DNA from 4 places in the Streptomyces sp. NPDC015130 genome. Region 4 is predicted to be linked to each of the others. Evidence: riboswitches for the same ligand, from Rfam matches in the RefSeq annotation. Region 4 holds a riboswitch; each other region holds the start of a gene.
What was found. A riboswitch is a leader RNA that binds a small molecule or an ion and turns the genes downstream of it on or off. The one in region 4 is predicted to bind cobalamin.
Positions count from the first base shown of each region.

Region 1: another riboswitch for cobalamin. It lies ahead of cobN (cobaltochelatase subunit CobN); the one in region 4 lies ahead of ACF08F_RS28940 (energy-coupling factor ABC transporter permease).
Region 2: another riboswitch for cobalamin. It lies ahead of ACF08F_RS16370 (ABC transporter substrate-binding protein); the one in region 4 lies ahead of ACF08F_RS28940 (energy-coupling factor ABC transporter permease).
Region 3: another riboswitch for cobalamin. It lies ahead of metE (5-methyltetrahydropteroyltriglutamate--homocysteine S-methyltransferase); the one in region 4 lies ahead of ACF08F_RS28940 (energy-coupling factor ABC transporter permease).

Region 1 covers NZ_JBIBVC010000001.1:396,334-403,313, reverse strand. Annotated here, with positions in the region: gene ACF08F_RS01910 (MarR family winged helix-turn-helix transcriptional regulator) at 1-124, opposite strand, end outside; gene ACF08F_RS01905 (DoxX family protein) at 217-564, shown strand; gene cobN (cobaltochelatase subunit CobN) at 775-4,461, opposite strand; cobalamin riboswitch at 4,502-4,635, opposite strand; gene ACF08F_RS01895 (cobalamin biosynthesis protein CobG) at 4,715-6,085, shown strand; gene ACF08F_RS01890 (precorrin-8X methylmutase) at 6,100-6,735, shown strand; gene cobJ (precorrin-3B C(17)-methyltransferase) at 6,858-6,980, shown strand, end outside.
Region 2 covers NZ_JBIBVC010000007.1:42,016-48,995, forward strand. Annotated here, with positions in the region: gene ACF08F_RS16365 (FecCD family ABC transporter permease) at 1-734, opposite strand, end outside; gene ACF08F_RS16370 (ABC transporter substrate-binding protein) at 800-1,870, opposite strand; cobalamin riboswitch at 1,930-2,053, opposite strand; gene ACF08F_RS16375 (hypothetical protein) at 2,273-5,326, shown strand; gene ACF08F_RS16380 (hypothetical protein) at 5,331-6,980, shown strand, end outside.
Region 3 covers NZ_JBIBVC010000007.1:404,431-411,410, forward strand. Annotated here, with positions in the region: gene ACF08F_RS17990 (polyprenyl synthetase family protein) at 1-230, shown strand, start outside; gene ACF08F_RS17995 (oxygenase MpaB family protein) at 315-1,490, shown strand; gene metE (5-methyltetrahydropteroyltriglutamate--homocysteine S-methyltransferase) at 1,516-3,834, opposite strand; cobalamin riboswitch at 4,001-4,222, opposite strand; gene ACF08F_RS18005 (1,4-alpha-glucan branching protein) at 4,497-5,144, shown strand; gene ACF08F_RS18010 (transposase) at 5,152-5,799, opposite strand; gene ACF08F_RS18015 (trypsin-like serine peptidase) at 6,661-6,980, opposite strand, start outside.
Region 4 covers NZ_JBIBVC010000016.1:177,221-184,200, reverse strand. Annotated here, with positions in the region: partial or broken gene ACF08F_RS28980 (glycoside hydrolase family 9 protein) at 1-59, shown strand, start outside; partial or broken gene ACF08F_RS28975 (endonuclease) at 67-204, shown strand; gene dhaK (dihydroxyacetone kinase subunit DhaK) at 493-1,485, shown strand; gene dhaL (dihydroxyacetone kinase subunit DhaL) at 1,557-2,168, shown strand; gene ACF08F_RS28960 (PTS-dependent dihydroxyacetone kinase phosphotransferase subunit DhaM) at 2,165-2,575, shown strand; gene ACF08F_RS28955 (ArsR/SmtB family transcription factor) at 2,652-2,954, shown strand; gene ACF08F_RS28950 (VOC family protein) at 2,951-3,343, shown strand; gene ACF08F_RS28945 (Rid family hydrolase) at 3,393-3,734, opposite strand; cobalamin riboswitch at 3,800-4,035, shown strand; gene ACF08F_RS28940 (energy-coupling factor ABC transporter permease) at 4,064-4,762, shown strand; gene ACF08F_RS28935 (energy-coupling factor ABC transporter substrate-binding protein) at 4,759-5,166, shown strand; gene cbiQ (cobalt ECF transporter T component CbiQ) at 5,173-5,922, shown strand; gene ACF08F_RS28925 (ATP-binding cassette domain-containing protein) at 5,919-6,785, shown strand; gene ACF08F_RS28920 (FAD-dependent oxidoreductase) at 6,882-6,980, shown strand, end outside.

The DNA.
Region 1 (6,980 bases), on a different contig from region 4:
TCAACGTCATCGCGTTGCGCGGGTGCAGCCCCACGACACCCAGGGCGGCGCGGATGCGCGCACCGGTGAGCTCCCCCCGGAAGGAGAGGAGGAAGCCGAGGCGATCGGTCGGGTGAGCTGCCATGCCGTCCACGGTAACAGCGGCCCTATTGTGGAGCCAGATAAATCGTTGATACCGTTCAACGATTGCTTGCCTCTCATCATTGGAGCTCCCCCATGTTCATCGGCTACGCCGTGGTCGCCGTGCTGCTCGCCTTGGCCCTCTCCGCCTCGGCCTTCCTGACCTTCACCCGGAACCCGCAGGTCACGGGCAACATGACCAAGGTCGGCGTGCCCGAGTCCTGGCTGCCGTGGCTCGGCGCGGCGAAGGCGGCGGGCGCGCTCGGCCTCCTCGCGGGCCTCGCCGTGGCGCCGCTCGGCGTGGCGGCGGCGGTCGGCGTCACGCTCTACTTCGCGGGCGCCGTGATCACCCACGTCCGCGCGAAGGACTACGAGATGGCCCCGGCGGTCGTCCTCACCCTGATATCGGCGGCGGCCCTTTCCCTGCGCCTCGCCTCCGCCTGACGCGGACGGCCCGAATGTGTCCGGGCACGCCGAAGGCCCCGCCCACCGACCCCCGTGCGGTGAGCGAGGCCTTCGGAGACCACGCGGACTTGGGAAGGGACGCTCCGTTCCGGCGAACGGTTGCTCCCTTCCGGAGAAAAGGTCGCTCCCCCTCGGAGACAAGGGTTGCTCCCCCCTCCGAGAGAAGGGTTGCTCCCCTCCTGAGGAGGCCTACGCCTCCTCGTCGGTGCCCTCGCCCTCGAGGTCGCCCTCCGTCTCCAGGAAGACCTGGCGCAGGGCGGCCAGGGTCTCCGGGTCCGGCTTCTCCCACATGCCGCGGGACTCGGCTTCGAGGAGGCGCTCCGCGATGCCGTGCAGGGCCCAGGGGTTGGCCTCCTTCAGGAAGGCCTGGTTCTCCGCGTCCAGGACGTACTCCTGGGTGAGCTTGTCGTACATCCAGTCGGCGACCACGCCCGTCGTGGCGTCGTAGCCGAAGAGGTAGTCGACCGTCGCCGCCAGCTCGAACGCGCCCTTGTAGCCGTGGCGGCGCATCGCCTCGATCCAGCGCGGATTGACCACACGGGCCCGGAAGACCCGGGAGGTCTCCTCGACCAGCGTGCGGGTGCGGACCGTCTCCGGGCGGGTGGAGTCGCCGATGTACGCCTCGGGGGCCGTGCCCTTCAGCGCGCGGACGGTCGCCACCATGCCGCCGTGGTACTGGAAGTAGTCGTCGGAGTCCGCGATGTCGTGCTCGCGGGTGTCCGTGTTCTTCGCCGCGACCGCGATCCGCTTGTACGCGGTCTCCATCTCGGCGCGGGCCGGACGGCCTTCGAGGCCACGGCCGTAGGCGTAGCCGCCCCAGACCGTGTAGACCTCCGCGAGGTCGGCGTCCGTGCGCCAGTCTCGGCTGTCGATCAGCTGGAGGATGCCCGCGCCGTACGTGCCGGGGCGGGAGCCGAAGATACGGGTCGTGGCGCGGCGCTCGTCGCCGTGCTCGGCCAGGTCGGCCTGCGCGTGCGCCCGGACGTAGTTGTCCTCGGCCGGCTCGTCCAGGCCCGCGACCAGCCGTACGGCATCGTCGAGGAGCCCGATGACGTGCGGGAACGCGTCGCGGAAGAAGCCGGAGATGCGGAGCGTGACGTCCACACGGGGGCGGCCGAGCTCGGCGAGCGGGATCGGCTCCAGGCCGTTCACGCGGCGCGAGGCGTCGTCCCACAGCGGGCGGACACCGAGCAGGGCCAGCGCCTCGGCCACGTCGTCGCCGGCGGTCCGCATCGCGCTCGTGCCCCAGAGGGAAAGCCCGACGGAGGTCGGCCACTCGCCGTTGTCCGTGCGGTAGCGCTCCAGGAGCGAGTCGGCGAGGGCCTGGCCCGTCTCCCACGCGAGGCGGGACGGCACGGCCTTCGGGTCGACCGAGTAGAAGTTGCGGCCCGTCGGCAGGACGTTGACCAGACCGCGCAGCGGCGAGCCGGACGGGCCCGCCGGGACGAAGCCGCCGTTCAGGGCGTGCACGGCGTGGCTCAGCTCGTCGGTCGTCGCGGCCAGGCGCGGCACGACCTGCTCGCAGGCGAAGCGGAGGACGGCCGCCACCTCGGGGCCGTGGCCGTCCGCCACCGTCGGGACCGCGTCCACCGACCAGCCCGCGGCCTCCATCGCCTCGACCAGCTCGCGCGCCTTCGCCTCCGCCTCGTCGGCGGTCGTCCGGGTCGCGGCCGACTCGTCGAGACCCAGGGCCTCGCGCAGGCCGAGGAGGGCCTGCGTACCGCCCCAGATCTGGCGGGCACGGAGGATCGAGAGGACCAGGTTGACCCGGGCCTCGCCCTCCGGCGCGCCGCCGAGGACGTGCAGACCGTCGCGGATCTGGGCGTCCTTGACCTCGCACAGCCAGCCGTCGACGTGCAGCAGGAAGTCGTCGAAGCCGTCGTCCTCCGGACGCTGCTCCAGACCCAGGTCGTGGTCGAGCTTGGCCGCCTGGATCAGCGTCCAGATCTGCGCGCGGATCGCGGGCAGCTTGGACGGGTCCATGGACGAGATCTGCGCGTACTCGTCGAGGAGCTGCTCCAGACGCGCGATGTCGCCGTAGGACTCGGCGCGCGCCATCGGCGGCACCAGGTGGTCGACGAGGGTCGCGTGCACGCGCCGCTTGGCCTGCGTGCCCTCGCCCGGGTCGTTGACGAGGAAGGGGTAGACCAGCGGGATGTCGCCGAGGGCCGCGTCCGGACCGCAGGCGGCGGACAGGCCGGCGTTCTTGCCGGGCAGCCACTCCAGGTTGCCGTGCTTGCCCAGGTGGACCATGGCGTCGGCGCCGAAGCCGCCGTCCTCGGCACGGGCGGCGATCCAGCGGTAGGCGGCCAGGTAGTGGTGGGACGGCGGCAGATCGGGGTCGTGGTAGATCGCGATCGGGTTCTCGCCGAAGCCGCGCGGCGGCTGGATGAGGATCAGCAGGTTCCCGCGCCGCAGGGCGGCGAGGACGATGTCGCCCTCCGGGTTGCGGGAGCGGTCCAGGAACATCTCGCCCGGCGCCGGGCCCCAGTGCTCCTCGACGTCCGACCGCAGCTCGGCGGGGAGTTCGGCGTACCAGCGCTTGTAGTCGGCGGCCGGGATGCGGACGGGGTTCCGGGCGAGCTGCTCCTCGGTGAGCCAGTCCTGGTCGTGGCCGCCGGCCTCGATCAGGGCGTAGATCAGCTCGTCGCCGTCGCCGGAGACCAGGCCCGGGAGGTCCTCGGCCGGACCGAAGTCGTACCCCTCGGCGATCAGCCGGCGCAGGAGGGCCACGGCGGAGGCCGGGGTGTCCAGGCCCACCGCGTTGCCGATGCGGGAGTGCTTCGTCGGGTACGCGGAGAGGACCAGCGCCAGCTTCTTCTCCGCGTTCGGGATGTGCCGCAGGCGCGCGTGACGGACCGCGATCCCGGCGACGCGGGCGGCGCGCTCGGCGTCCGCGACGTACGCGGGCAGGCCGTCCGCGTCGATCTCCTTGAAGGAGAACGGGACGGTGATGAGCCGGCCGTCGAACTCGGGCACGGCGACCTGGCTGGCCGCGTCCAGCGGCGACAGGCCCTCGTCGTTCTCCTCCCAGTTCTCCCGCGAACCGGTCAGGCACAGCGCCTGGAGGATCGGCACGTCGAGCGCGGCGAGCGCGCCCGCGTCCCAGGCCTCCTCGCCCGCCCGTCGCCCACCACCGCCCTCAAACGAGGCGCCTTGCGCCATCCCCATATCGGCGGCCTGCGCCTCGGCGGGCTTGGTGCCGCCCGCCGCGAGGACGGTGGTGACGATGGCGTCGGCGGTGCGGAGCCGGTCGAGCAGCTCGGGCTCGGGGGCCCGCAGCGACGCCACGTACAGCGGGAGCGCCTGCGCGCCCGCGTCCTCGACGGCCGCGCAGAGGGTGTCGACGAAGGCGGTGTTCCCGCTCATGTGGTGGGCGCGGTAGTAGAGCACCGCGATCGTCGGGCCGTCCGTGCGTCGGGCCGTGCGCTCCAGCGGTCCCCAGGTGGGGGCGGCGGCCGGGGCCTCGAAGCCGTGGCCGGTGAGGAGGACGGTGTCGGAGAGGAAGCGGGCCAGCTGCTCCAGGTTGGCGGGGCCGCCGTGCGCGAGGTAGGCGTGCGCCTCGGTGGCGACGCCGACGGGGACGGTCGACGTCTCCATCAGCTGCGCGTCGGGGGCCTGTTCGCCGCTGAGCACGACGACCGGCTTCCCGGTGGCGCGGATCGCGTCGATCCCCTCCTCCCAGGAGCGGATGCCGCCCAGGAGGCGGACGACGACGAGGTCGACGCCGTCGAGGAGGCCGGGGAGGTCGGCGAGGGGCAGCCGGGAGGGGTTGGCGAAGCGGTACTCCACCGGGCCGCCGGTTCCGGCGGAGGCGGCGTTCGCCGCGCGGGCGCTGAGCAGGTCGGTGTCGGAGTGCGACAGCAGCAGAAGCATGGCGAGCGCAGGCCCTTCCTCGGGGTTGTCCGCGCCCCGGGTGGTCGTGTGGACGGCGGGAGTTCCTGACTCACCCGTACCGTCGCCGGTACGGGCTCACAGTGGCGGGACCGCGCCGGATTCTCACCGGGCTTCCTCCCCGGGGTCCTGGGACCCCATGCCGATCTGCATCCTAGATCGTGGCGTCGGCGGGGCGGGGCGGGCCGTGGAGTCGGCCGGATCACACTCGGTGGCGGCCCGGTTCCCCGTGGGTATGCTCGCCGCCATGCCGCCCACCCCACCCTCGACTCCCGAACGGGACGAAGCGCGCAAGCGGGACCGTGGCGACGCCTGCCCCGGGGCGCTGCGCCTGCACGCCGCCGACGACGGCCGGCTGGCCCGACTGCGGCTGCCCGCAGGACGCCTGACGGCGCATCAGGTCGAGACGCTGGCGGCCGCCGCGGAGACCCTCGGCGACGGGCGGATCAGCCTCACCTCCCGGGGGAACGCGGAGCTGCGCGGCCTCGCGGAGGAGTGCGGGGCGGAGCTCGCCGCGCTGCTCGCGGAGGCGGGCCTGCTGCCCTCCCCCACGCACGAGCGCGTGCGCAACATCGTGGCCTCCCCCGCCGCGGGCCTCGACGGACTCGGCGGCCCCGAGGTCCAGTTGTGGGCCCGCGAGCTGGACGCCCTGCTCTGCGCCGAGCCCTGGGCAGCGGCGCTTTCCGGCCGTTTCCTCTTCGTCCTCGACGACGGCCGCGCCGACGTGGCGGGCCTCGGCGGCGATGTGACCTTGGTCGCAGTGGAGCCGGGTGCGGGGCCGGGGCCGAGCACCACGCCGGAGCCGGGCGTCACGCCGGAGCCGGGCGTCACGCCAGAGCCGGGCGTCACGCCGGAGCCGGGCGTCACGCCGGGGCCGAGCACCACGCCGGAGCCGGGCGCCGCGCGCCTGTACGTCGGCGGGCGGGCCTGGCGGGTCGCCGGAGCCGACGCGCCCCGCGCCGCGCTCGCCGCCGCCGGGGCCTTCCTCGACGCCGCCCGCGCCGCCGGGACCGGCGCCTGGCGGGTGCGGGAGCTGCCCGAGGGCTGCGCCCCTGACGTGGCGGGCGCGCTCGACCGCGCGGGCATCGCGGCGGAGCCCGTGACGGCGGCCGACTCCCTGCTGGTCCACGGCCCACCGCTCACCCCCGGGCCCCTCGGCGCCGGCTCCCTGTACGTCCTCGCGCCCCTCGGCCGCCTCACCGCCGCCCAGCTGCGCGCGCTGCTGCCCGCCGAGGAGGTCCGGCTGACGCCGTGGCGCGGCGCGGTCGTCGCAGGAGCCGGAGCGGGGCCGTACGAGGACCGGCTCGCCGCCCTCGAAGCCCACGGGCTGATCACCCGCCCCGACTCCCCCTGGGCCGGCGTCAGCGCCTGCACCGGGCGGCCGGGCTGCGCCAAGTCCCTCGCGGACGTCCGCGCGGACGCGGTCCCGGGGTCGGCACGGGGCCTCCCCGTCCACTACTCCGGGTGCGAGCGCCGCTGCGGGCACCCGCACGGCACCTGGGTCGACGTCGTCGCCACCGCCGACGGCGCCTACCTGGTGGACGGCGCCCCCACCCCCCGTACCGCCCTGCCCGACGCAGTGACCACGGCCCGCACGACGAGATGAGCGAGAGCAACAGGATGTTCGACTACGAGAAGGACGGGGCGGAGATCTACCGCCGGTCCTTTGCCACGATCCGCGCCGAGGCGGACCTCGCGGGCCTGCCCGCCGACGTCGCCCAGGTGGCGGTCCGGATGATCCACGCCTGCGGCATGACCGACCTCGTCCAGGACATCGCGTACTCCCCGCGGGTCGTCGCGAACGCCCGCGAGGCCCTCCGCTCCGGCGCCCCGATCCTCTGCGACGCGCAGATGGTCGCCAGCGGCGTCACCCGCAAGCGGCTGCCCGCCGACAACGAGGTGCTCTGCGCGCTCTCCGACCCGACCGTGCCGGGCCTCGCCGCCGAACTCGGCACCACCCGCTCCGCCGCCGCGCTCGAACTGTGGCGGGACCGCCTCGAAGGCTCCGTCGTCGCCATCGGCAACGCCCCCACCGCCCTCTTCCACCTCCTGGAGATGATCGCGAAGGGCGCGGGGAAGCCCGCCGCCGTCCTCGGCATACCGGTCGGCTTCATCGGCGCCGCCGAGTCCAAGGACGCGCTCGCCGAGAACGGGCTCGGCCTCGACTACCTGGTCGTACGGGGCCGGCGCGGCGGCAGCGCCATGACGGCCGCCGCGATCAACGCGATCGCTCACGAAGCGGAGATCCAGGCATGAGCAGCGCGCACACGACCGGCGACCCGACGGCCGACCGGCCGGACGCCACGACCGGCGACCGGGCCGCCGCCGCGCCCGGCAAGCTGTACGGCGTCGGGCTCGGCCCCGGCGACCCGAACCTCATGACGGTCGCGGCGGTCAAGGCCATCGCCGCCGCCGACGTCGTCGCCTACCACTCGGCCCGCCACGGCCGCTCGATCGCGCGCTCCATCGCCGCCGAGCACATCCGCGAGGACCACGTCGAG
Region 2 (6,980 bases), on a different contig from region 4:
ACCGACAGGAGCACGAGACGGGTCCGGGCCACGGAGACGCCGAGCGTCGCCGCCGCGTCCTCGCCGAAGGCGAAGGCGTCGAGGGTCCGGGCGTGCCCGCCGCAGACCAGCAGCGCCCCGGCCAGGACGGCGGCGCACACGCCGACGTCGGTCCAGCCGGCGCCGGCGAGCGAGCCGAGCAGCCAGAAGAGGATGCCCCGGGTCGTCTCGGCGTCGGCGGCGGTCATCACCACGAAGGAGGTGAGGGCGGAGAAGAGCTGCATCGCGGCGACCCCCGCCAGGACCACGCGGTCCGTCGACCCGCCCAGCGTGTGACTGAGCAGGAGGACCAGGGCGAAGGAGCAGAGCGCGCCGAGGAACGCGCCGCCGGTGACGGACACCACGCCGCCGCCGACGCCGAGCACGACCACCGCGACGGCGCCGGTCGAGGCGCCGGAGGAGACGCCGAGGACGAACGGGTCGGCGAGCGGATTGCGCAGGAGGGACTGCATCACCGCGCCGCAGACCGCGAGTCCGGCCCCGCACACGGCGGCGAGGAGCGTGCGGGGCAGCCGCAGGTCCCAGACGATGCCGTCGCGGATCGCACTCAGCCCGGACGGCTTCCCGCCGAGGTGGGAGGCGACCACGGACCAGGTGTCGGCGACGCGGATGTCGGCCGGCCCGAAGGTGACGGCGAGGGCGACGGAGACGCACAGGAGGACGACCCCGAGGACCGCACCGGCACCGACGCATATACCCGTCTGCGTCTGCGTCTGCGTCTGCGTCTCCGTCTCCGTCTGCGTCTCCGTACGGGACGGGATCACTTCGCGAGCCCGTACGTCCGCAGGGCCGCGGCCACCTTCTCGATGCCTTCCACGGTGCGGACGGTCGGGTTCATGGCCTGGCCGCTGAGGATCACGTACCGCTTGCCCTTCACCGCCGTCATGTTCCGGGTGACGGGGTGGGACTCCAGGAACTCGATCTTCTTCGCGGCGCTCTCGGCCGACTGCGCCTTACGCGTCAGGTCGGCGATCACCAGCACGTCGGGGTCGCGGTCGGCGACGGTCTCCCAATTGATCTGCGGCCACTCCTCCTTGGTGTCGTCGAAGACGTTCCTCACGCCGAGCGTCCCGCTGACGATCCCCGGGGCGCCGCAGCACCCGGCCATGTACGGCCCCTGCGAGTCGGAGAACCAGTAGAGGACGGAGGCGTCGCCGAAGTCGGCACCGGCCCTGGCCTTCTCCACCCGCGCACGGAGCTCGCGCACGAGCTTCTCGCCGCGCTCCGGGACGCCGAACACCCGCGCCAGGTCATGGATCTCGCCGTACACGGCGTCCATCGTCAGCGGCCGGGTGCGCACGCCGTCGCCGTCGCCGCTGTTGTCCTTGCCGACACAGTCGGTGGGGGAGAGGTAGGTGGGGACGCCGAGCTTCGCGAACCGCTCGCGGGGCGCCACCCCGCCCTTGCCCAGGGTGTAGAGGAAGGAGGCGCTGACGAAGTCGGGCTCGGTGTCGAGCACCTTCTCGAACGACGGGTAACGGTCGGCGAGTCGGGGGACCTTCGCGTTCGCCTTCTCCAGCCCCTTGAGGACCGGGTCCGTCCACGTGGCGGTCCCCACCATGCGGTCGGCCAGACCGAGCGACAGCATGATCTCGGCCGAACCCTGGTCGAGGGCGACGGCACGGCGCGGGGCGCGGTCGACCTCGACCCGCTGCCCGCAGTTGTCGAGGGAGACGGGGTAGCCGGAGGCCGCCCCCTTCGCCGCCGGACCGGCGGGTGCCGGACCGCCGGAGCCGCAGCCGGCCACGAGGAGGGCACCGGCCACGAGGAGCACGGTGGAACGGACGGGGTGTGCGAGCGGCACGGAGGAGTCCTCTGCGTCACGGCTCATGCGCGGAGCCTGTCGTACGGTGCTCCCCGGGCGACGGTGTGCCGACCGGGGCCGCCAGCAGGTCTTCGGACTCGGGGTCGTCCGGACGGAACGCCTTCCCGGACCCCTCGGGACCCAGTGGCAGTTGCTCCGCCCGTCACCCTCACCGCTGCGCGTCAGCTCCGGATTCCCACCGGATTCCCTGACCCGTGCACATACCGCGTCGATATGTACAGAGGTACGACTGGCCCGGGCAAGCTACCACAGGGGTCAGGCGTCAGGGCGAGGTGACGGGGTCTCACCTGATCGAGTGAAGTATCGGTCACGTGATGTAATCCACTGGTAACGTTGAGTCACTTCGCAGATGACGGGCGGCATCGGGCGGGAGTGCCCACGGCCGCCCCGGTCCAGGGGAGACGAGTGATGGTTGACCTCTTCCGATACATCGAGCACGACTTCGCGGTACCGGCGCGGACCGACGCGATCGACGCCACGAACCAGTCCACGTTCCAGCAGGACCTGGAGGAGGCCGCGGGCGGCGGCGGGGGCGGCGCGGACGCGGGGCCGGACTCCGCAGTGGACGATCCGCCGCCCTCGCCGGCCGCTCAAGTGCGAGCCCTTGCCGAGAAGTTCCTGTCCGAGCGGTTCTCCTCGCCCACGGCCGATCCGACGAAACTGGGCCAGAAGCTCGGCGGGCTGGAGGCCGCGCTGGAGCAACTGCCCACGGTCAACACCCAGAAGGTCCAGCAGCTCGTCCAGGACGTTTTCGGCGCGCCCGTCGCGCAGGTGGTCGCCGGTGCGGCCTTCAAGAGCGACCTGGAGCTCCTGCAGAACGCGGTCGTGGCGGTGAAGCTCGCCACCGGATACGCGGCGGTCGACACCGCGACCGTCGTACGGCAACTCCGCGCCGCGTCCTTCCTGCGACACCTCGCCACCCCCGCCTCCGCCTCCGCGTCTCCGTCCGGGTCCGTCTCAGCCGCGGCCCCGCCCGGCGGCTCCGCCGCGCCCGCCGCCCCGAACCCGCCGCCGGACAAGCTGAACCGCGAGGAGGTGCGGCGCCTGCTTGCACGGCCCCTGAGGATCCCGCCCGGCCCGCTCGCGGCGGTGGCACACCCGTCGGCCGAAGGGCGAACCGTCCGAGCGTCCGAGGAGGGCGCCGCCGCGGAGACGGCCGCGCGGCACGAGCGGACCCACACGCTGCGGCGGGAGCGGGACCGGCTGCAGGCCGCCTACGACAAGCTTCTCGCCGTGCGCCCAGAAGAGTTGGAGGTCACCGCCTCCGAGCCACCGCCACCGCAGGCCGTCGCCACGGCCACGGACTCGGGAGGCGTCGCGGTGGAGGAGGGGCGCTCCGAGATCGGCGATTCAGCCGCGGTCGCCGCCGGGCCTTCGACGATCCTGCTGGCCGAGACGGCGCGCAGGCGGTTCGGCGAGGACGAGCGCGCCGCCATGGCGAAGCTGGACGTCAAGGTCGACCGGACCGCCGTCCCCGTGGCGCTCGACCGCATCGGGCAGCGACTCGTGTCGCTCAACGAGGAACTGCTGCCCGAGGAGGCGCCCACGACGGCCAAGGTCTACCGGGTCGGTGGGCAGCTGTTCGCCGAGACCACGCCGGTCGTCCCCACGGCCGAGGTGGACCAGGCCCGCGCCCCGGACTTCAGCAAGGCGGTCACCCGCCCGGCCGGCGTGGGCAACCTGTTCGTCGTGCGCCAGGAGACCGTCGGATACCGGGCGGGCGAGATCTCCCACATCGAGAACGTCCTGGAGCACGAACAGCTCCGCCGCTGGACCCGCCGATCCGAGAGCTCGGAGATCATCGAGACCGAGGAGACGCTGACCTCGCAGACCGACGAGCGCGACCAGCAGTCCACCCAGCGCAACGAGCTCGCCGCCGAGACCCAGCGGGAGTCGGGCCGGCAGAGCAGCACCTCCGGCGACGGCATGACCTCCTCCGACTACGGGCGGCTGGTGGAGAACAACAAGAGCAACTTCGCCCAGAGCGTCGTCGCCAGGTCGGTCGAGCGACGCACCTCGGAAGTGCGCCGGCAGAGGGTGAGCCGGGAGAGCCGCAGCTATGTCGAGCGGGTCGGACACGTCCTCGACAACCACCAGGGCGTGGAGAAGATCCGCGGGATCTACCAATGGGTCGACAAGGTCTACAACCTGCGGACTCTCAACTACGGCAAGCGCCTGATGTACGACGTCGTCGTGCCCGAACCCGCCGCCGTGCTCGTCCAGGCACTCAAGGACGCCGCCAAGCCCGAGCACTTCCAGCTGGTCAAGCCCCTCGACCCCGGGCTGTACCCCGACCAGATCAACGCCTCCAACTACATGTGGTACGCCACGCAGTACGGCGTCACCGGCTCCGTCACCCCGCCGCCCGCGGTCTACGCCAAGACGATCTCGCAGACTCAGGTGATCGAGGGCAGCAAGAAGGTCGCGGCGTACGGAGGGGAGTCCCACGTCGCCCAGCAGGCCTCCTTCAAACTGCCCGTACCCGAGGGGTACAAGGCGGTCGCCGGCTATGTGCAGACCACCAACATGGACTACCTGGCACCGCCCCCGGGAGCAGCCCTCGAAGTCGTCGTCGGCGAGAGCATCCACCGCCGTGTGCAGGAGTCCGGAGGCGGCAACCCCTTCCTCAACGCCCCGTTCACGATGGCGGGGGAGACCGGTGAAGTCCCGGTCGGCGTCCGCTCCTTCGCGCAGGTCGTCTCCGTCGCCTACGCCGTCGCGCTGGTCTGCCAGCGCACCGACGAGGCCTATGCCCAGTGGCAGCTGAAGACCCACGCGACCATCGTCGGCGGCTACCAGCGCAAGCTCGCGGAGTACGAGGAGAAGCTCGCCCGCTACGTCGCCGCCACGCGCGCCCAGCTCGCCGCCGCCGGCGGACTGGGCCACGACCCGGCCGTCACCCTCCAGGAGCTCAAGCGGGCCTTCGTGTTCCTGCTGCTCGGCGAGCACCCGCAGACCTGGCTGCCGACACCCGCACCGGCACCCGCGCCACCGGGCGCGGCGCTCCCCGATCCCCTCGCCGTGCGGGAATGGGGTTCCGTCGTGGCGTTCTTCGAGCGCGCCTTCGAGTGGGAGAACCTCATGCACACCTGCTACCCCTACTACTGGGGCCGCCCCCCGCGGTGGCAGGAGCTGCTGCTCACGCAGGACGCCGACCCGCAGTTCGAGGCCTTCCTCAAGGCCGGTGCGGCGCGCGTCGTCGTCCCCGTCCGGCCCGGCTTCGAGGCCGCCCTGGCCCACTTCCACGAGACGGGGGACGTGTGGATGGGTGAGGAGATCCCCGACATGTACGGCGACCACTACCTGTCGATCATCGAGGAGATCAAGGCCGCCAACCGGGCCCCCGGCGAGGAGGTGTGCGTGGAGCAGTGGGAGGTCGCCCTGCCCACGACGCTGGTCCTCCTCAAGGAGGACGCCACCCTGCCGGCCTGGCCGGCCACGACCTGCGGGCCGGAGTCCTGACGCCGTGGCGGAGGACCTGCGCGAGGAGGTGCGGCGCCGGGCGCTCTGGTTCTACGAGACCCAGCTCCGCCTCCTCAACTACGACAAGTTCCGGTCCCTGCGGCCCGACTCCGACGACCCGCGGCTGGACCTGATCTCGGAGCAGCAGTTCACGGCTACCTTCGGTGGCGGCCCGAGCGGCCGGCTCAAGGAGGCCGGCCGGGTCTACCTCGACAGCGGACAGCCCGTGTGGACCCAGGACGAGGAGGCCCGCCACGGCGCCTTCGGCGCCTCGCTCGTCGGCAGGATGGGCGACTGGCTCGGGGCCCACGAGCCCCGGCGGGTCACCGAGCGCCTCAGTGCGCTGCGTACCGCGTACGAGGCGAGCGCCTACGGATCGGACTGGGAGTCGCCCTCCGTCCTGGACCCGTTCAAGCGCGAGCACGCGGCCCTGCCCACCGAGGCGCAACCGGGCGGCGAGCGGATCGCCTACGCGATCGCCCGTGCCGAACTCGCCGCCGAGAAACCCTGGCTGATCCCCGAGCTGTACAAGGCCGCGGGCGAGGACACGAGCAAGGCGCCGGGCTGGGTCGGCAGCCTGGAGCGCTACGTCGACGAGTTCGAGGCCGAGCTCGGGCTGGCCGTGGGCGGCATCGGCGGCGTCCGGCCGCCCTTCGACCCGGACGCGCCCGCGGCGTACCGGGCCTTCCTCGCCGCCATGCTGGCCGCCGGCACCGAACGCCCCACCGGCGAGGCGGTGAAGGTCCGGCTGCTCGACCTCGTCAAGCTGAAGCCCGAGGACGCGGAGCCGACCTACCAGCATCGGCACTCCGTGGCGACCAACGGCGCACCGATGGGCCCGGTCGCGGCGTTCCCGTTCTCCCGGCGCGTGGCCTACTGGAGCGGCGTCATCCATGCGCCGCTCGGTGAGTGCCTCTGCCTCAAGGCCAACTCGGACATGGGCCTGTGCCAGCTGGTCCGGCTCCTCTACCGGTACGGTCCCGTGCCGGCCGGCCTCGCCCCCGGGACGACCCCCCGCTGGCGCGTCCGCACGGCACCCGGCGAGAAGTTCGACGCCTTCATGGAAGCCCGCGCCGCCGACGTCGCCGCCGACCCCGAACTGTCCGCCCGGTTCCGCTCCGCCGAGATCCGACTCCGGTCCATCCTGGAGGCGGTCACGGCCAATCCAAGGGCCCAGGACCCGAGTTGGTCCCCCCTCGCGGGCGAGATCCTCAAACAGGGCCTCCTGTCCTACAAGTACTGGATGGACGAGAAACCCCGCGCCCAGGACAACGACCGGCTGAACAAGGTCAAGACCGGACTGGGGCAAGGGGACGCGGCCGACCAGGAGATGGAGTTCTGGTCGGAGAACCACTACATCATGTTCGCCTCCTCCGAGTACCTCCTCGGACAGCTCTGGGCGGACGACACCTTCCAGCCGTGCGGACTGTTCGCCGACCCGGGCGACCGCACCGGTGCGAAGACCGGGGCCCAGCGGCGCGAGCGCGGACGAGCCCGCGTGCTGAAATGGCTCAACAACCGGCTGATGTTCGGTTGGATGGAGTACAACTCGTCGGGCTACTACCGCGAACACCTCTGGGCCCTGCTCAATCTGGTCGACTTCGCACTCGACGAGGAGGTGCGTAAGAAGGCCGAGATGGCGGTCGACCTGATG
Region 3 (6,980 bases), on a different contig from region 4:
AGGACCGGCGGCGGCTGCGCGACCTGCTCGCCCGCCCCGCCCTCGACGGCGACGCGCTGGAGGCCGTACGCGCGCTGATGCGGCGGCTGAAGGCGCCCGACCGGGTCGAGGCCATGATCGCCGCGCGGGTCGAGGAGGCACTCCGAGCCCTCGACGGGCTGAACCTGCCCGCCCCGCCCGCCGCCGCGCTCACCGCCCTGGCGCACTCGGCGGCGGCCCGCCGTTCCTGACGGAGACCCCCCCGACCCCCGTCAGAGATCCCCCGTCCCCGACAGAGATCCCCGTTCCTGACGGAGAACAAGGAGCCCTGCCCCATGACCCCTGTCACGTCCCGTACCGAGGCGTCGATGGACGCCCTGCGGCGGTCCGGCGACGAACTCGCCGACGCCACGGTCGCCACGCTCTTCGAACGCGGCGAGGTCGGAAAGTTCAACACCCTGATGCGGTACGTCTCCACCGCCGGCGCCCCGCTGCCGGACGGGCTGCCCGACGTCGCCCGGGAGTACCTCCACGCCACGAGCGCCCCGCCGTCCTGGGTGGACTGGGGGGAGATGGAGAAGGCCCGGCTGTTCTTCATCGACAACAACGTCCACATCTCCACCGCGCTGTCCTTCGCCTCCATGCCCGCCTGCTACCTCGTCCCGCACGTGGCGAAGCTGCTGTCGGCGACGCACGGCCTGAGCTACCCGTCCAAGCGCATGGCGGAGACCGGGCAGTTCACCGTCCACCTGATGCAGCCCGACGCCTTCGAGGCCGGCAGCAGGTTCATCCCCGCCGCGCAGAAGGTCCGTCTGCTGCACGCCTCCATCCGTCACCACCTCGTCCGCGAGAACCGGTGGGACGCCGCCGAGCTGGGGGTGCCGATCTGTCAGGAGGACATGATCGGCGGGCAGATGTTCTTCTCGATGCTCGTCCTCGACAGTCTGCACCGCCTCGGCATCCACATGACCTCCGAGGGCGCGGACGCCTACTACTACGCCTGGCGTGTGGTCGGCGCCATGCTCGGCGTCGACCAGGACGCCGTCCCGAAGACCCTCGACGACGCCCGGGCCTTCCTCGACCTCTACATGGTCCGCCACATGGGACCCTCGCCCGAGGGTTCGCACCTGACCCGCCAACTGATCGACCTCTACGAGGAGATCGTGCCCGGCACCTTCTTCGACCCGGTCGTCTCCGCGCTCATCCGCTTCCTCGTCGGCGACACCTGCGCCGACTGGCTGGACGTCCCCCGCACCCGCTGGGACACCCTCGTCAGGTCCGTCCCCCACCTCCTCGGCGTCCTGGAGAGCATCGAGGACAGCTCACCGCTCGGCGCCTGGGCCCTGGACCGCCTCGGCCACCTCACCACCGTCCTGGAACTGTCCTCCCTCACCCGTGGCCGCGTCATGCACTACGCCATCCCCGAGCACCTCAGGAAGGAGTACGGCGTCCCGGCGGGCCCGGCCCGCACCCGCCGCTGGGCGCCCCCGGCCGCCACGGTCTCCCCGTGACGGCCGGGTCGCGGCCGCGTCGCCGTCAGGGAGCGGTGAGCTCGGCCCGGACGGTGCGGGCCGCCGCCACCAGGTTCTCCAGCGAGGTGCGGGTCTCGGGCCAGCCGCGGGTCTTCAGGCCGCAGTCGGGGTTGACCCAGAGCCGCTCGGCGGGGATGGCCTCCAGGCCGGTACGGAGCAGCTCCGCGGCCTCCTCGGCGCTCGGGACGCGCGGGGAGTGGATGTCGTAGACCCCGGGTCCCGCCTCGCGCGGGTAGCCGTGGGCGGCGAGCTCACGGGCGACCTGCATGTGGGAGCGGGCGGCCTCCAGGCTGATGACGTCGGCGTCGAGGTCGTCGATGGCCTGGACGACGTCGCCGAACTCGGCGTAGCACATGTGGGTGTGGATCTGGGTCTCCGGCCGCACTCCCGCGGTGGTGAGGCGGAAGGCCTCCGTCGCCCAGGACAGGTAGTCCCCGTGGTCGGCGGTGCGCAGGGGCAGGGTCTCGCGGAGGGCCGGTTCGTCCACCTGGATGACCGAAGTGCCCGCCGCCTCCAGGTCGTTCACCTCGTCGCGCAGGGCAAGGGCGACCTGGCGGGCGGTGTCGGCGAGGGGCTGGTCGTCACGGACGAAGGACCAGGCGAGCATGGTGACGGGGCCGGTGAGCATGCCCTTGACCGGCTTGGTGGTGAGGGACTGCGCGTACGTCGTCCAGCGGACCGTCATGGGCTCGGGCCGGGAGATGTCGCCGGCGAGGACGGGCGGCCGGACGTAGCGGGTGCCGTAGGACTGGACCCAGCCGTGCTGGGTGGCCAGGTATCCGGTGAGCTGCTCGGCGAAGTACTGCACCATGTCGTTGCGTTCCGGCTCGCCGTGGACGAGGACGTCCAGTCCGGTCTTCTCCTGGAAGGAGATCACCTCCTGGATCTCGGACCTGATCCGCTCCTCGTACCCGGCGGTGTCGGTCCGGCCCGCCCGCAGGTCGGCCCGGGCGCTCCGCAGCTCCGCGGTCTGCGGGAACGAGCCGATGGTCGTGGACGGCAGCAGCGGGAGCCGCAGGGCGGCGTGCTGGGCGGCGGCGCGGTCGCCGTACGGCTGGGAGCGGTGGGTGTCCGAGGCGGAGACGGCCGCGGCGCGGGAGCGGACGGCCGGGTCGCGGGTGATCGGGGAGGTCGCGCGCGAGGCGAGGTCGGCGCGGTTGGCGGCCAGTTCGGCGGTGACGGCCCCGGTGCCCTGCGAGAGACCCTTCGCGAGGGTGACGACCTCGGCGGTCTTCTGGCGGGCGAAGGCGAGCCAGCGCAGGATCTGCGGATCGGTGTCGCGTTCGGCCGCCGCGTCGAGCGGGACGTGCAGCAGCGAGCAGGAGGCGGCCACGTCGACCCGCTCGGCGAGACCGAGGAGGGTGCCGAGCGTGGTGAGCGAGGCGGTCAGGTCGTTGACCCAGACGTTGCGGCCGTCGACCACCCCGGCGACGAGCCGCTTGCCGGGCAGGCCGCCGACGGCGGCGAGCGCGTCCAGGTTGGCGGCCGCCCGCTCGGTGAAGTCGAGGGCCAGCCCCTCGACCGGTGCCTTCGCGAGGACCGGCAGGGCGTCGCCGAGCCGGTCGAAGTAGGAGGCGACCAGGAGCTTCGGCCGGTCCGTGAGCGCTCCGAGGTCGCGGTAGGCGCGGGCGGCGGCGTTCAGTTCCGCCGGGGTGCGGTCCTGGACGAGGGCCGGCTCGTCGAGCTGCGCCCACTCGGCGCCCCCCGCCCGGAGGTCGGCGAGGACCTCGGCGTACACCGGGAGCAGCCGGTCGAGGAGGGTCAGCGGGTCGAAGCCGGGCGCCACACCGGGTGCGGGCTTGGCGAGGAGCAGGTAGGTGACGGGGCCGACCAGGACCGGCCGGGCGGCGAGGCCCTCGGCCAGGGCCTCGCCGAGGGCGGCGACCTGCCGGGAGGAGTCGGCCGTGAAGACCGTGTCGGGTCCCAACTCAGGCACGAGATAGTGGTAGTTGGTGTCGAACCACTTGGTCATCTCCAGCGGCGCGACGTCCTGGGTGCCGCGCGCCATCGCGAAGTACCCGTCGAGCGGATCCGCCGCGACGGCGGCGCGGTGCCGCTCGGGGATCGCGCCCACCATGACGGTGGTGTCGAGGACGTGGTCGTAGTACGAGAAGTCGCCTGTGGGGACCTCGTCGAGGCCGGCGGCGGCGAGCCGCCGCCAGGTGTCGAGGCGCAGTCCGGCGGCGGTGTCCCGGAGGGCGTCGGCGGTGACGCGGCCCTTCCAGTAGCCCTCGACGGCCTTCTTCAGTTCGCGGTCCGGCCCCTGACGCGGGTAGCCGTGGAGGGTGGAACGCGCTGCCGCGGCTGCGGACTTGGTGGTCACGGAGATCTCCTTCGCGAGATGAATCCCTGAGATCCCGGGGACGGGACGGGGGCGCGAAGGGGTGACGGAACGGCCGGTACGACCCGGCGTGGTGCGACGGGGTCGTCCTGCTCGCTCTGTACGCCGACCCGCCCTCGAGGTCACCGGAATGTCCGCGCGCGGAATCGTCCGCGTGCGGGCAACGGGCAGGTCTTCGGACTCGCGGGCACGTCCTCACGGGGGAGGACACCTAGTGGCCGTCGCTTCCCAGGCCCGTCACGGGCCCAGTGCTGTGTGACGGCGGTCGTTCCCGCTCACCGCTGCGGGGCAGTCCCGGATTCCCACCGGGTTCCCTCTTACGACGCATCCCGTCCGGCTGACGGGGCGAACCAGCTGCACCGGCAGCGTAACCCGGCCCTCCGGCTGCGCGCACGCAAAAGGGCCCCGGGACCGCGCAGGGCCCCGGAGTCCGTCAGGTCACGGATGCGGACCGGTCAGCCGCCGCTCGGGCTGGGGACGCCTCCTGCCGGCCGGGGACAGCACGCCACCTTCCAGGGCAGGTCCGGCGGGCCGGAGCCGCAGGGCGGCCCGGAGGCCGTCTGTTAGGTTCCGAAGGCCCAGCGGTTCCGGCGCGGACGGGGACCTCACATCCCCGGCCGCCGGTCGAGAGGAAGAGTCGCACGATGGCCGTCATCCACCACACCACGATGCAGCCCACCAAACTGGAGCTGCTCGCCTCGTGGCTGCCCACCCGCGACTGGTACGGCGGCCGGGAGGGCGGGCCGGCCCCGGCCAAGGCGGGCGGCTTCCGGCTCGACGACCCGGCCGGCGAGGTGGGTATCGAGTTCATGGTGGTGACCGACGGCACCGAGCCGGGCGCTACCGCCTATCTGGTGCCCATGACCTACCGGGGGGCTCCGCTGGAGGGCGCCGAGCACGCGCTCATCGGCACGTCCGAGCACGGCGTCCTCGGCACGCGCTGGATCTACGACGGTGCCCACGACCCCGTGCTCGTCGGGGAGTTGTACGCCCTGCTGCGGGGCAAGGCGGTCGCGCAGCACCAGTCCGTGGACGACACGGTGGATCCGACGGTCTCCGTCACGGCACCGGCCGGGGACGCGCCCGACGCCGAGCTCGTACGGGTCGTGGACGGGGCCGACCACACCGCCGTGGTGCTGCGGGCGGACGGCGCGCCCGAGGAACTGACCCTGCGCGTACGGCGCGTCCTGCGGGCCGCCGACGAGGACGGCTCGCCGGACTCCGGCCGGGTCACCGCCGCGTGGCTGCTGCCGGACGGGAGCACCGCCCGCGGCTCGTACGTCACCGTCTAGTGGCTCGTCAGACAGCCTTGGCCGGGTAATGCGTCCAGGCGCGGATGGGTGAGTCGGGGGCGAAGTTGGTCTTCGGTTCTGCGTGAGCGTTGTGCCAGCGGATGTAAGCGGCGATGGCCGCGTTCTGCTCGTCGTGGCTGCGATGGTCGGTGCCGTTGAGCGCGAAGTAACGCAGGGCCGCGAACTCGGCCTCGATCCAGTTCAGCCAGGAGACCTTGCCCTCGCGCAGGATCCGGCGCAGGGTCTCCCGGCTGATGGCCGCGGTCACCTTCTGCTTGATGAGGTGGTCGGCGAGCTTGCTCAGGCTCCAGGTGGAGAACGCGGTGATCTTCCAGTCGGCGGGGGACGTCCGGGCGATCAGACAGATGTGCTCGCGCACCTCGTCACTGATCGTCTTGGGGGGTCCCCCGCTCCATTTTGGGGCCAGCGCATCGAACCCCCGCTCGGTGGAGGCGTGGATGACATCACGTTCGTAGTCCTCACCAACCTGCATCAACGTGGTGATGTCCTTCACCGACTGGCCCTGGGCGGACATCAGCACCACGATCGCCCGGCGGAGTTTCACCGGGTCCTTCGCGGTCCGGCTGATCCGCTGCAGCCTCCGGCCCTCGTCCATCGTGACCGGCCGGACGAACACACCCGGTCGTCGTCCCACGACCACCTCCAAGATCAGGTCTTGGAGACAGTCTGCTGCCCCACGAGCAGCAGGTCGCGCGACCGCTCTGAGCACTTCGGCTGGCGAGTCGGCGGGACGCAGTTTGCGGACAGGCCCCCAATCACACCGTCGGCGGTTCCAGGGCGACCCCGTCACGGAACCGGAACCCCAAGGCGTGAACAAGCGCGAAGACCAAGTCCTCCGCCAACGGATCACACTCAGCCACCAGGGCGGTCCTGAGCGCCACCGGGTCCGGCTGAAGGCCAGCCCCTCGGGCCCAGGCTGCAGCTCGCTCACCTACTTCGACCGAATCACCGATCCACTCACCAGGGAGGCCGTAATCCCGCGCCATCTCCGACGACAAGGCACATTGCCATGACAGGCCATCGGGACTCGCTGCCTGAACGGTCGCGAAGTCGCTGTCAACCACATGACAGACCAGGACAGAAGCTCGCGTCTCGTCAATGATCGAAGGCTCCGGATCAGCGATAGGACACGCTTGCAGGATCTGCCACTCGCCATCACGCGCCCACCACAACGGCACACAGTCCGACGCCCGCATCGCCGCCAACTCCGTCAGCGGCCGGCCGGCTCGCGCCACGATGAAAGACCCCGAGAACCCCATGACCGGGAACCATAGCCGTGATCACTGACACCGTTGATTACCCGGCCACGGCAGCGTGACAAGCCACTAGGGCGTGTTGCGAAAGTCCCGCCTGCCCGACGGGCGGCCGGCGCTACTTTCGCAACACGCCCTAGCTCGTACGTCACCGTCCACGGCGCCGCTCCCGGATCCTGCCGGACTCGCGGTGTGATCCGAAGGAAACGCCCACGGGGCTCGCAGGGCCCGTCGGGCGGGCCTCAGACCCAGTTGACCTCCGCCTTGGCGAGCAGCGGGTCGTCGACCAGCTCCCACAGCGCGACCGCGAGGTTCCCGCTGCGGTAGCGGCCGCCGAAGTGCAGACCGAGCACACGGTGGTCGGTGAGGTCGAACACGGGGGAGCCGCTGTTGCCGCCCAGCGTCGAGCAGTCGTGCTTCATCACCAGGCTCCCCGGGGTGAACTCGGTGGCCGCGCCCGGCTGGAGCCGCTTGACGTTGTACACGTCCATGAAGATCCGGCGCATCGACTCGGGCTCGTTGCGCCTGCCGTCCCAGGCCGGGTAGCCGATCACGTACACCG
Region 4 (6,980 bases):
GCCACGGCGAGGCGTCTTCGCAGAACCAGCACCACCGGTTCTGGGCACACCAGCTGGACTCCTCGCACCAGCGGCGGGGCCGGCATCGGGAGTGGTCTCAACTCACTGGCGAAGTCTCCCTACGAAGCTGACGACTTCGCACGGGTTCGCTGGAACTCCTGCCAGTACGACTCCGGCGACTGCCTGCCCCCCAAGGGCTTCACCCTCGCACCGCCCTGTCGCGATGAAATCGGCCTCCTCCGGCCGCGACGCACCGGTGCGCGACCGCACACTCAGGCCGATACTTGCCCCATCATGCACAAATGCAAAGAGCACCCAGCACAAGCCGACCTTGACAGGTAGTCATGAAAGTCAGCGACAGGTCAGCATCAGTACCGCTCGAAACCGCCCCCGGGCGCCATGAACCGCCAAGCTCAATGACCGGCCTCACCCATTCTGACCTGCTAAAAGCCTGCTCAGCCACATGCCTGCTAGTCTCACCAGGAGGTATCCATGAGGATGCTGATCAACGTTCCTGAGACCGTCGTCGCCGACGCGCTGCGTGGGATGGCGGCCGCTCATCCGGAGCTGACCGTGGACGTGGAGCGGCAGATCGTTCTGCGGCGGGACGCTCCCGTGGCCGGGAAGGTCGCCCTGGTCTCCGGAGGCGGGTCCGGGCACGAGCCCTTGCACGGTGGGTTCGTGGGGCCGGGGATGCTGTCGGCCGCGTGCCCCGGGGCGATCTTCACGTCGCCCGTGCCGGACCAGATGGTGCGGGCCGCGGCCGCCGTGGACAGTGGTGCCGGGGTGCTGTTCGTCGTCAAGAACTACACCGGCGACGTGCTCAACTTCGAGATGGCGGCCGAGCTCGCCGAGGACGAGGGCATCCAGGTCGCGAAGGTCCTCGTCGACGACGACGTCGCGGTGTCGGACAGTCTGTACACGGCGGGGCGGCGCGGGACCGGGGGCACGCTGTTCGTCGAGAAGATCGCGGGGGCCGCCGCCGAGGAGGGCGCCCCGCTGGAGCGGGTGGAGGCGATCGCCCGTCGGGTGAACGCGCGCTGCCGGTCCTTCGGGGTCGCGCTGAGCGCCTGCACCACCCCCGCCAAGGGGAGTCCGACCTTCGAACTGCCGGACGGCGAGCTGGAGTTGGGTGTGGGGATCCACGGCGAGCCGGGGCGTGAGCGGCGCGGCATGATGACCTCGCGGGAGATCGCGGACTACGCCGTCGACGCCGTGGTCGAGGACCTGCGACCGTCCGGACCGGTGCTCGCGCTGGTCAACGGGATGGGCGGGACGCCGCTGCTCGAACTGTACGGGTTCAACGCCGAGGTGCAGCGGGTGCTGGGCGAGCGCGGGATCCCGGTGGCCCGGACCCTCGTCGGGAACTACGTGACCTCGCTCGACATGGCCGGCTGCTCCGTGACCCTGTGCGAGGCGGACGAGGAGCTCCTGCGGCTGTGGGACGCGCCGGTGCGGACGCCCGCGCTGCGGTGGGGGCGGTGATTCCGCGTATGGGAGAGGGAGAAGCGGCGGGAGAGGGAGCAGGAGTGGGAGAGGTGGCGGGGGTGGTCGAGATGGTGGGCGCTCCGTTCTTGGTGCGGTGGCTGGAGGCTTCGGCCGTGGCCGTCGACCGTGAGGCCGGGCGGCTCACCGAGCTCGACTCGGCGATCGGCGACGCCGACCACGGCGCCAACCTGAAGCGCGGGTTCGGGGCCGTGGCCGAGCTGCTCGCCAAGGAACCGCCCGCGACGCCCGGCGCCGTCCTCGTCGCCGCCGGACGGCAGCTGATCTCCACCGTCGGCGGGGCTTCGGGACCCCTGTACGGGACCCTGCTGCGGCGCGCGGGGAAGGCCCTGGGCGAGGACGAGCGCGTCGGCCGGGAGCGGCTGGCCGAGGCGTTGGGTGCCGGTGTGGCCGCCGTGTCCCAGTTGGGCGGCGCCCAGGTGGGTGACAAGACGATGCTGGACGCGCTCGTCCCGGCCGTGGAGGCGCTGCGGACCTCCTTCGCCGCCGCGCGCACCGCGGCGGAGGAGGGCGCCCTCGCGACCGTACCCCTCCAGGCGCGCAAGGGCCGGGCCAGTTATCTCGGCGAGCGGTCGATCGGGCACCAGGACCCCGGGGCGACCTCTTCGGCGCTGCTGTTCGCCGCGCTCGCCGAGACGGCCGGCGCGGAGGGTGCCGCGTGAGCGGGGCGGCGCCGGTCGGCATCGTGCTGGTCTCGCACAGCGCGGCCGTCGCGGCCTCGGTCGCGGAGCTGGCGCAGGGCCTCGCGGGCGGCGGTGCGACCGCGCCGGTCCTCCCCGCGGGCGGGCTGCCCGGCGGTGGTCTCGGGACGAGCGCCGAGCTGATCAGCGCGGCGGCGAAGTCCGCGGACGGGGGAGCCGGGGTGGCGATCCTGGTCGACCTGGGCAGTGCGGTCCTGACCGTGAAGGCGCTGCTCGCCGAGGGCAACGAGCTGCCGGAGGGTGCCCGGCTGGTCGACGCCCCCTTCGTCGAGGGCGCGGTCGCGGCGCTGGTCACGGCGAGCGCGGGCGGGGATCTCGACGCGGTGGCCGCCGCGGCCTCGGAGGCGTACGCCTACCGCAAGGAGTGAGTGAGTGAGCGAGCGATGGGTCCGGGAGGGGAGCCTCCGCTTGATAGGCAAGTGAATGGTTGCCTATGGTGGAGGCGTGGCCGACGACCTCTTCAAAGCATTGGCCGACCCCACCCGTCGCACCATCCTCGACGAGCTCACCGAGAAGTCCGGGCAGACACTGTTCGAGATCTGTTCGCGGCTGAGCATGAAGCACCGGCTCGGCCTCTCGCGCCAGGGGGTCTCCCAGCACCTCGCGGTGCTGGAGGCCGCCGGGCTCGTCGAGACCAGGCGGGAGGGCCGCTACAAGTTCCACGACCTGAACACGGCCCCGCTCCGGCACATCGCCGAGCGGTGGCCCGTGCGCGACACCCCCGGACCGGAGAAGGGCACCTCATGAAGATCCATCTGACCAGCGTCTTCGTCGACGACCAGGCCAAGGCCGAGCACTTCTACACCGAGATCCTCGGCTTCGTGAAGAAGCACGACGTCCCGCTGGGCGAGACGGACCGGTGGCTCACCGTCGTCTCGCGCGACGAGCCCGGCGGCACCGAGCTGCTCCTGGAGCCCTCCGGCCACCCCGCGGTCAAGCCGTACCGTGACGCGCTCGTCCAGGACGGCATCCCGCTGGCCCAGTTCGCGGTCGACGACGTGCGGGCGGAGTACGACCGGCTGCGCGGTCTCGGCGTCCGGTTCACCCAGGAGCCCCTGGAGATGGGGCCCGTCACCACCGCCGTCTTCGACGACACCTGCGGGAACCTGATCCAGATCGCCACCGTGCCGCAGTAGACGGCGGAAGCGGTCCGGGCGGCCGACGGGCCGCCCGCTCCCTCCTCCGTCAGTCGACGACGGCGTCGGCCTCGATCTCGACGAGCCACTCGGGGTCGATGAAGCGCGAGACCTCGACGAAGGTCGTGACCGGGCGAATCTCCGCGAAGCGCTCCCCGTGGGCCCGGGCGGCCTCCTTCCAGCGGGTCACGTCGGTGAGCATGATCCGCGTCCGGACCACGTCCTCCAGCGACGCCCCCGCTGCCTTCAGCGCCGCCTCCGCGATGTCCAGACACCTGACGGTCTGCCCGTACACGTCGCCTCGCGCCACGTTCGTCCCGCCGTCGCCGATGGGGGCCGTCCCGGCGACCGCCACGTGCGCCCCCTTTCGAACAGCCCGGGAAAACCCGATCTCCGGTTGGAGCGGTGAGCCGGAACTGACCGTCTGTCGGACATTCCCCGTCGCTTCGTACTCCTTCGCGTTGTGATGTACCTGGTCAACGCACTAGTGTCACAGGGCCTTGGTGTACGGGAAACCGGTGCAGTACCGGTGCGGCCCTCGCCACTGTGATCGGGAGTTCCGGCTCCACACCCGCGGGAGACACCTTCGGGCAAGCCACTGGACCGTTGCGGGAGACCGCCACGGTGTGGGAAGGCGGAGTCGGGACGTATGACCGTCAGCCAGGAGACCGGCCAGGGTGCGTTGTCCATCCACGAGGTGCTGGAGAGGGTCTCCCGATCATGCATATAGCCGAGGGGTATCTGCCCCCCGTTCACGCCGCCGCCTGGGGCGTCGCGGCCGCTCCGTTCGTCGTCCACGGGGTTCGCGCGCTCACCCGCGAGGTGCGGTCCAACCCCGAGTCCACACTGCTGCTCGGCGCCTCCGGCGCCTTCACGTTCGTCCTGTCCGCGCTCAAGCTCCCCTCCGTGACCGGCAGTTGCTCGCATCCGACGGGTACGGGTCTCGGCGCGATCCTGTTCCGGCCGCCGATCATGGCGGTCCTCGGGACGATCACCCTGCTCTTCCAGGCCCTGCTGCTCGCCCACGGCGGGCTCACCACGCTCGGCGCCAACGCCTTCTCCATGGCGATCGTCGGGCCCTGGGCGGGGTACGGGACCTATCTGCTGGTGCGCAGGCTCGGCGCGCCGCTGATGGTCGCCGTCTTCTTCGGCGCGTTCGTCGCCGACCTCTCCACGTACTGCGTCACGAGCGTGCAGCTCGCGCTGGCCTTCCCCGACCAGGGCAGCGGCGTCATGGGCGCGCTCGCCAAGTTCGGCGGCATCTTCGCCGTGACCCAGATCCCGCTGGCGGTCAGCGAGGGCCTGCTCACCGTGCTCGTGATGCGGCTGCTCACGCAGTCCAGCAAGGGCGAGCTGACCCGACTGGGCGTCCTGACCCGGTCCGCCACGAAGCGACACGAGGAGGCGACCGCGCGATGAGCTTCACCGTCAGCCGGAACACGAAGATCAACGCCCTGTTGCTGCTCGTCGTCGCCGCTCTCGCGGTGCTGCCGCTCGCGCTGGGGCTCGGCGACCACAAGGAGGAGCCGTTCACCGGGGCGGACGCGGAGGCCGAGACCGCGATCACGGAGCTCCAGCCCGACTACGAGCCCTGGTTCAGCCCCCTGTACGAGCCGCCGTCCGGGGAGATCGAGTCGGCGCTCTTCGCCCTCCAGGCCGCGCTGGGCGCCGGCGTCCTCGCGTACTACTTCGGTGTGCGGCGCGGGCGTCGGCAGGGTGAGGCCCGCGCCCTCGCGAGGACGGCCGGCCTCGACGAGGGAGGGGCTGAGGGGGCCGACGCCCCCGTGCCTTCGGTCCCCGCACCCGGCAGCAAGGACGCGTAGCCGCCCATGCTGCCGATCGACGCGGCGGCGCACAGCAGTCGGTGGCGCCGCCGCCATCCCGCCGAGAAGGCCCTGCTCGGCTTCGGGCTCACGCTGTGCGCGGTGTGTCTGCCGCCGTGGCCGGGTGCCGTGCTCGTCGCGGCGGCCACGCTCGCGGTCCTGCTCGGCCCGGCCGGGGTCGCGGGCCGTCAGCTGTGGCGGGCGTTCCGCGTGCCGCTCGGCTTCTGCGTGACGGGTGCGGTGCCGCTGCTCTTCGAGGTGGGCGGAGCGCGGGGGTTCGTGGCCCTCGCGCCCGGCGGGCCCGTCCACGCGGGCGAGCTGCTGCTGCGGACCGCGGCCGCCTCGCTGGGGGTGCTGCTCTTCGCGTTCACGACGCCCGTGTCCGACGTGCTCCCCCGGCTCGTCCGCGCGGGCGTGCCGGCTCCCGTGGTGGACGTGGCGCTCGTGATGTACCGGATCATCTTCCTGCTCCTCGACTCGCTGTCCAAGATCCGCCAGGCGCAGGCCGCCCGGCTCGGGCACACGACGCGGGCGGCGACCTGGCGCTCGCTCGCCGGGCTCGGCGCGACCTCGTTCGTGCGCGCCTTCGACCGGGCGCAGCGCCTGCAGTCGGGGCTCGCCGGGCGCGGCTACGACGGGACGCTGCGGGTGCTGGTCCCCGCGGCCGCGGTCTCCCGCCGGTTCCTGACGGCGGCCGTCGGGCTGCTCTGCGGGCTCGTCGCCCTCACCCTCGTACTCGAAAGGTTCCTGCCGTGACGTCTCCGACGACCTCCGCGACCCCTGTGGTGGAGCTGGTGAAGGCGGGTTTCGCCTACGAGGACGGGCCGGCCGTCCTGTCCGGTGTGGACTTCGCGGTGGCGGAGGGGCGGGCCATCGCGCTGCTCGGGCGGAACGGCAGCGGCAAGACGACGCTGCTGCGGCTGCTCAGCGGGGGGCTGCGGCGCGGGAGCGGGTCGCTGCTCCTGGACGGGGCGGAGGTGACGTACGACCGGAAGGGGCTGACCCGGCTGCGGACGACCGTGCAGCTCGTGGTGCAGGACCCGGACGACCAGCTGTTCGCGGCCTCGGTCGGCCAGGACGTGTCCTTCGGGCCGATGAACCTGGGGCTGCCGGAGGAGGAGGTACGGATCCGGGTGCGCGAGGCCCTGGAGGCGCTGGACATCGTGGCCCTGGAGGACCGGCCGACGCACCTGCTGTCGTACGGGCAGCGGAAGCGGGCGGCGATCGCCGGGGCCGTGGCGATGCGGCCCCGGGTGCTGATCATGGACGAGCCGACGGCAGGGCTCGATCCGCACGGTCAGGAGCGGCTCCTCGACGCCCTCGCGCGGCTCCGTGCCTCCGGGACGACGGTGGTGATGGCGACGCACGACGTGGACCTCGCGCTGCGCTGGGCGGACGAGGCCGCGGTGCTCTCCCCCGCCGGTCTGCGGACCGGGCCGGTCGCCGAGCTCCTCGGGGACGACGCGCTGCTCGACGCGGCGCGGCTGCGGCGGCCCTGGGGGACGTCCGTGGCCCGGCTGCTGCGTGCCCACGGGCTGCTCGCGCCGGACGCGCCCGAGCCCCGGACGCCGGAGGAGCTGGATGCGTGGGCGGCTGCCCAGCCGCTTGCTACCGAGTAGTAGAAATCACGTGCCGATTGTTCTGCAACTAGTTGCAGAAGGGTGGGGGGTCCCTTAGAACTGAGGTCGACCGATCCTGCGCGAGGAGGCGCCCTCATGACCTCGACCCCGGCCCCCACCACCCCGTACCCGCATCTGCTGAGCCCGCTCGACCTCGGGTTCACGACCCTGCCCAACCGGGTGATCATGGGGTCG